DNA from 2 places in the Cellulomonas sp. C5510 genome. Region 1 is predicted to be linked to the other one. Evidence: riboswitches for the same ligand, from Rfam matches in the RefSeq annotation. Region 1 holds a riboswitch; the other holds the start of a gene.
What was found. Region 1 has a riboswitch for S-adenosylmethionine ahead of K5O09_RS15965 (aminotransferase class V-fold PLP-dependent enzyme). Riboswitches for the same ligand answer to the same signal wherever they lie in the genome.
Positions count from the first base shown of each region.

Region 1 (3,198 bases):
AGTACAGGAACCGGTCGACCTCGCCCGCGAACGCCGCCTCGGCGTCGGCGGCGCTCTCGTAGACGTAGCCCTGCGTGAGGAACAGCGCCTCGGACGTCTCGCGGAACCCGGACCGGACGGTGCCGCCGCGGACCGCGAGCGTGTCGGGGCGCAGCGACGCCCGGGGGAGCCGCTCGTCGCGCCAGTCGCCGGGTCCGGGCGCGGCCGTCACGCGTCCCGCCACGGCAGGCCCGCGGCGCGCCAGCCGGTGTGCCCGCGGCGCCCGTCCGGGCCGACGTCGCCCTCGAAGCCGGTGAGCACGTTGTAGGCCGGGCCGAGTCCCGCGGCGGTCGCCGTCGTCGCGGCAGCCACCGACCGGACGCCCGAGCGGCACAGGAACACCACCGGGCGCGGCTCGCCCGCGACGACCCCCGCGGCGGCGAGCCCGTCGAGGAACGCCGGGTTCGGGCGGCCGGACCCGTCGGTCCACTCGACGAACGCGGTGCGCTCGTCGCCGTCGGCCAGGTCCGCGGTGTCCGGGACGCCGATCGTCTGCCACTCGCCCTCCGTGCGGACGTCCACGAGGACGGCGCGCGGATCGGACGCCAGCAGGTCCCAGGCCTCCTGCGGGGTGAGGTCACCCGCGTACGGCGCGCTCACAGCGGCCGCACCTGCGCACGTGCCGCGTCGGGCAGCACCACCGCCTGGGCGACCACCACCCGTTCGCCGTCGAACGTCGCGGCGGGGCCGCCGTGCAGCACGTAGCCCTCGTCGAGGGCGGCGCTGACCCGCTCGCAGAACGTGCGGTCGTCCGGGCCGGTCAGCAGCCGGTAGCGCAGGCGGTCGTCGGTCGTCGTCATGCTCTCCTCCATCGGACCTGGCGGAAGCACCCTCGGCCGGCCCGTGCTCGTGGGAGCCCCGGACCGCGGGTTGCTGCGGCGTCGACGAGCCAGATCTCTCGGCCGCTCTGGATGGTGCCGCGATGCTACGCCATGCGCCGGACCCGTGCGGCGGGTGAGGTCGCACTGTGGACGACGGTTGACACCCGCGCGGACCTCCCCGCATCCTCGGGCGTAGGTCATGAGCGCCAGCGCGAAGCCCCGGCTCGCTGGCCGGCAACCCTCCCACCGCGGCGGGGTGCCCCGGGTGACGACCTGGCCGTCCACCGACCGGTGGCCGGCAAGCGCGGGGTCGCCCGGTCGGTGACCGGGCCCCCACCGAGATCCACCGGGGGTCCTCCCATGTCCGTCAGCACCCTGTCCTGCGCCACCGCCCTGCTGCCCGTGGTCGGCGGCGACACGCCCGTCCCGCTGGTCGACGGCCGCTCCGTGCCGTACGCGAACCTCGACTACGCCGCCTCCGCCCCGGCGCTGGAGGCGGTGGCGGCCCGGGTCGTCGAGGTGCTGCCCCTGTACGCGTCGGTGCACCGCGGCGCCGGGTACCTGTCGCAGGTGTCGACCGCTTTGTACGAGGCGTCCCGCGCGGCGGTCGCCCGGTTCGCCGGCGCCCGGCCCGACGACGTCGCCGTCGTCACCCGGAACACCACCGACGCGCTGAACCTGCTGGCGGGCTGCGTCCCGGAGGGCGGGCGGGTGCTCGTGCTGGACGTCGAGCACCACGCGAACCTGCTGCCGTGGGTGCGCTCGGTGCGTGGCTCGGGCCGGGTCGCGACCATCCTGCCGGTGGCGCCGACCGTCGCGGAGACGCTCGCGTCGGTCCGCGCGGAGCTCGCCCGGCAGCCGTACGCGCTCGTCACGGTGACCGGTGCCTCGAACGTCACGGGGGAGGCGCTGCCGCTGGCGTCCGTCGTCGCGCTCGCGCAGGAGGGCGGGGCCCGGGTCGCGGTCGACGGGGCGCAGCTGCTGCCGCACCGGGCGTTCTCGCTGGCGGAGTCGGGGGTCGACTACGTGGCGTTCTCGGGGCACAAGACGTACGCCCCGTTCGGTGCCGGCGCGCTCGTCGGCCGGCGCGACTGGCTGGACGCCGGCACGCCGTACCTCGCGGGCGGCGGTGCGGTCCGGGACGTGCGCACGGACCGCACGCTGTGGCAGCCCGCGCCCGCCCGGCACGAGGGCGGGTCCCCGAACGTGCTCGGGGCGGTGGCGCTCGCGGAGGCGTGCGACGCCCTGTCCGCACTGCCGGACGGCGCGCTCGCCGCGCACGAGACCGCGCTGCGGGACGGGCTGCTCGACGGCCTCGCGACCGTCCCCGGCGTGCGGGTGCTGCGGCTGTGGCCGGACTCCGCCGACCCCGTCGGTGTCGTGTCGTTCACCGTCGGGGAGCACGACCCGGGCCTGGTGGCGGCGTACCTGTCCGCCGAGCACGGCGTGGGTGTGCGCGACGGCCGGTTCTGCGCGCACCCGCTGCTGGCGCGCGTCGGTGTGACGGGAGGCGCCGTCCGCGCGTCCGTCGGGGTCGGGACGACGGCCGCTGTCGTCGACCGGCTGGTCGACGGCCTGCGCGCGTTCGTCGAGCAGGGCCCGCGCGCCCGGTACGAGGTGGTCGAGGGCTGCTGGGCGGTCGCCGGCGACCCGCGCCCACGGCCGGCCGTGACGGGCATCGAGGGCATCGCGGCGACGGCCGCCGCGGCGTGCGGCCCGGCCGTGGAGGACTGAGGACTGTCGGCCCCTTGCCGAGGTGGTCGGCGCGCAGGTCGGAGAGCCCGAGCGGCAGCAGCTCGCCGGAGGCTGCGCGCGGTCGGGCCACCAGGCGGTCGGCGAGCAGGCCGGCCAGCCCCGGACGGCTCGCGGCGGCGCCCGCGCGCCCTCAGCCCACCGTGACGCCGAGGTGGTCGGCGAGGACCTCGGACAGGTCGTGGAGCTGCTCCCGGCTGATCGTCGCGCCTCGTAGGCCGGCGATGCCGTCGAGGCCGGCGAGCTCCGCGCCCCGCAGGTCGGCGTCGCGGAGCTGCGCCCGGGTGACGTCGAGCCGGCCGACGCGGCAGTCCGTGAAGGTCACGCGGGTGGCGCGCACGCCCACGAGGTCCAGGTCGCCGATCGTGCAGCCGGAGAACCGCAGGTCCTGCAGCCGCGAGTCCCGCAGGTTGAGGTAGTCGATCTTGCCGCCCTCGACCGTCACCCGGTCCCAGCTCCCGCCGAACGCCTCGACGGCACCGAACCGGCAGCCGCGCAGCACCACGTCCCGCCACGACCCGCCGCGGGCCCGCAGCGCGCCCGCCCGGCAGTCCGCCAGCGTGGTGTCGACCAGGCGCGCGTGGTC
Region 1 is NZ_CP081862.1:3,467,532-3,470,729, reverse strand. Features, by position in the region: gene K5O09_RS15980 (O-succinylhomoserine sulfhydrylase) at 1-211, opposite strand, end outside; gene K5O09_RS15975 (rhodanese-like domain-containing protein) at 208-639, opposite strand; gene K5O09_RS15970 (DUF1737 domain-containing protein) at 636-839, opposite strand; SAM riboswitch class IV at 1,056-1,171, shown strand; gene K5O09_RS15965 (aminotransferase class V-fold PLP-dependent enzyme) at 1,221-2,594, shown strand; gene K5O09_RS19455 (pentapeptide repeat-containing protein) at 2,746-3,198, opposite strand, start outside.

Region 2 (3,198 bases), 650 kb from region 1:
CACTGCGACGTCACGTACGACGTGTTCCACCGCCGCATCACCACGGGCCAGAACGTGCGCTCCGCGGCGACCTGGTGCACGTCGCAGTGCGTCGCGTACTCGAAGGCCACCGGGTGCGAGCCCGACACCTGGTCCGTCCCGGTCCCGCGGAACCGCATCCGCTGCACCGTCACGCGCTGGACCGGCTCGACGCGCGTGAACGTCAGCACCCGGCCCGCCGCCAGCGGCCAGCCCGTCTTGTAGCCGAGCCGCACGTGCGTGGCGTCGACCACCTGCGTCACCTGCACCAGGTACATCAGCTCGCGCTCGGCGCTGCCGCCCCCGGGCCGGGTGTCCGTCTGCACGGCGTACCAGTCCCCCACCGCGAACGCCCCGGAGTCGGGCACCGGCACGATGTCGACGAGCTCCGGCAGCGCATCCGGCAGCGTCGAGGTCACGACGTGGTCGGTCACGGTCCCCCGGAAGAACATCACCGCCGCGAACGGGTCGTTGGCCGCGGCGGGCTCGATTCCCTCGGTCGTCACCAGGTGCCCGCCGAAGTCGAGCACGAGGTCGGACCGGGTGAACCGGTGCCGGCGGGTGAAGGTGAGGTCCGTGTGCGCCTCGATGCGGTGCACCGCCGGGTCGCCGACCATCGCGTCGAGCGCGTCGTCCGCCGGCGTGCTCGCGTCCAGGACGCCGAGCTGCCGGAAGTCGAGCACGCCGTCGTGGACGAGCAGCCAGCGGCCGCGCGACCGTCGCTCCGAGGCGATCACCGTGCCACCGTTCGCGTCCGCGGTGGCGGCGGCGTCCCACCGGGTCACCATCCCGCCGCCGTCGCCCGGCGCGGCGTACCCCGCGACGAGGACGACGGCGCCCGCGGTGGGCTGGAGACGCTTCAGGTCGGCGACCGTGGCCACGGTGCCGGTGGTGCGGGCGCCCGCGCCGGCCGGCGCGGGCCCGCGGCGACCGGGGAGGCGGCGGACGCCGTCCGGGCCGCGCCGAGCGCGACGGCCGACGCCAGGAGGCCGGCCCCTCCGGTGCGCAGGAGCGCGCGGCGGGACGCGCGGGCGGGCGCGGGCGCCGGGCCCGGGTCGGCGCCCGGGTCGGTAGCGCCCGGGTCGGTGGCGGACGGGTCGGGAGCGACGGTGTCGTCGGGGGTGGTGCGCATGCGAGGACCTCCAGGACGAGTCGGTGCGGACTGTCCGTGGGAGGTGCCGGGAGGCGTGCGGGTGGTGCGGTGGCGGAGCGCCCGTTCCGGGCAGCCGCGGCTTCGTGCCGGTGGGCGCCGCGACCAGCCGAACGTAGGACCGTCCCGGAGAGGGTGTCAACGGCCCGGCGCCGACCCGGTCGGTGACGCGTCAGGGGCAGTGGACGGCGGGCCCGGCGCGTCCTATCGTGGCGGCACCATCCAGAGCGACCGAGAGACCTGGCTCGTCGACGTCGCAGCAACCCCCCTCGCGAGAGGGTGAGGGTGCTTCCGCCAGGATCGATGGAGCGAAGCGATGAGCGGCACCCCTGCACCCGCACCCGTCCCGCCGGCCGGCGACGACGTCGTGTCCGACGGCCTGGGTGCCGTCGACCGGCCCACGGTGTCGTTCGAGCTGTTCCCGCCGCGGAACCCCGACGCCGCCCCGCGGCTGTGGGAGACCGTCCGCCACCTCGCCGGCGCGCGGCCCGACTTCGTGTCGGTGACCTACGGGGCGTCGGGCAGCACCCGGCAGACCACGCGCGCGCTGGTGCGGCGCCTGCTCCGCGAGACGTCCCTGACCCCGATCGCGCACCTGACCTGCGTCGCGACGTCCCGCGACGAGCTGGAGCGGACGGTCGAGGAGTTCCTCGACGAGGGCGTGCGCGCGTTCCTGGCCCTGCGCGGCGACCCGCCCGCCGACGGGTCGTGGGCGCCGCACCCCGACGGGCTGCCGACCGCGAGCGCCCTGGTGGCGCTGCTGCGGGAGGTCGAGGCGCGGCGGTGCGCGTCCAGCCCGGCGCAGGCGGTCCGTGCCGCGACCCGGCCGCTGTCCGTCGCGGTCGCGGCGTTCCCGCGCGGCAACGCCGGGTCCGGAAGCACCCGCGAGCAGGACGTCGCGGCGCTGCTCGCCAAGCAGCAGGCCGGCGCGGACTTCGCGATCACCCAGGTGTTCTACGACGCCGAGTCGTACGCGGAGCTGGTCGCCCTGGCGCGGGACGCCGGCGTCACGATCCCGGTGGTCCCGGGGATCATCCCCACGACCGACCCCGCCCGGCTGCGGCGCGTGCAGCAGCTCACCGGCGTGGCCGTGCCCGCGTCCGTCCTCGAGGTGCTCGACGCCTTCGACCCGGACGACCCCGCGGAGGTCGCCCGGCGGCACCGGGCGGGCACGCGCCTCGGCGTGGACCTGGTCGCCCGGGTGCTCGACGGCGGCGCGCCCGGCGTCCACCTCTACACGTTCAACCAGCACGGCCCGGCGCTCGACCTGCTCGAGGGCGCGGGCCTGGGCGGCGACGCACCCCGGGCGCACAGCCGGGTCGCGACCGGCGCGCCCTCGACCCCGACCCCCGTCCCGACCACCTGAGGCGAGAGATGACCCACCTGACCCACCCGTTCCCCGCCGGCACCGTCCTGGGCTACCCCCGGATCGGGCCGCGCCGCGAGCTCAAGAAGGCCATCGAGGCGTTCTGGGCCGGCCGCACGACCGCCGACGAGCTGGAGGCGACCGCCGCCGGGCTGCGCCGCCGCACCCGCGAGCGGCTCGCGGGCCTCGGGCTCGACACCCGGCTGCCGGCCATCCCGAGCGCGTTCTCGTTCTACGACCACGTGCTCGACACCGCCGCGGTGCTCGGCGCCGTGCCGGAGCGGTTCGCGGACCTGCTCACCGCCGACGGCGGCCTGGACCTCGCGGGGTACTCGACGGTCGCGCGCGGCCGCGGCGCCGACCTGCCGCTCGAGATGACGAAGTGGTTCGACTCGAACTACCACTACCTGGTGCCGGAGATCGGCCCGACGACGGCGTTCCGCTACGCGGGTGACCGCCCGGTCCGCGAGCTCGCGGAGGGCCTCGAGGAGGGCGTCCTGACCCGGCCGGTCCTCGTCGGCCCGGTCACGTTCCTGGCGCTGTCGAAGCCGGCGGAGGGCTCCCCGGAGGACTTCCTGCCGATCGACCGGCTGCCGGACGTGCTGCCCGTCTACGCGGCGCTGCTGCGGGACCTCGCCGCGGCGGGGGCGACGTGGGTGCAGCT
Region 2 is NZ_CP081862.1:80,276-83,473, reverse strand. Features, by position in the region: gene K5O09_RS00380 (peptidase C14) at 1-899, opposite strand, end outside; gene K5O09_RS00375 (hypothetical protein) at 878-1,150, opposite strand; SAM riboswitch class I at 1,384-1,478, shown strand; gene K5O09_RS00370 (methylenetetrahydrofolate reductase) at 1,485-2,534, shown strand; gene metE (5-methyltetrahydropteroyltriglutamate--homocysteine S-methyltransferase) at 2,543-3,198, shown strand, end outside.
Region 2: another riboswitch for S-adenosylmethionine. It lies ahead of K5O09_RS00370 (methylenetetrahydrofolate reductase); the one in region 1 lies ahead of K5O09_RS15965 (aminotransferase class V-fold PLP-dependent enzyme).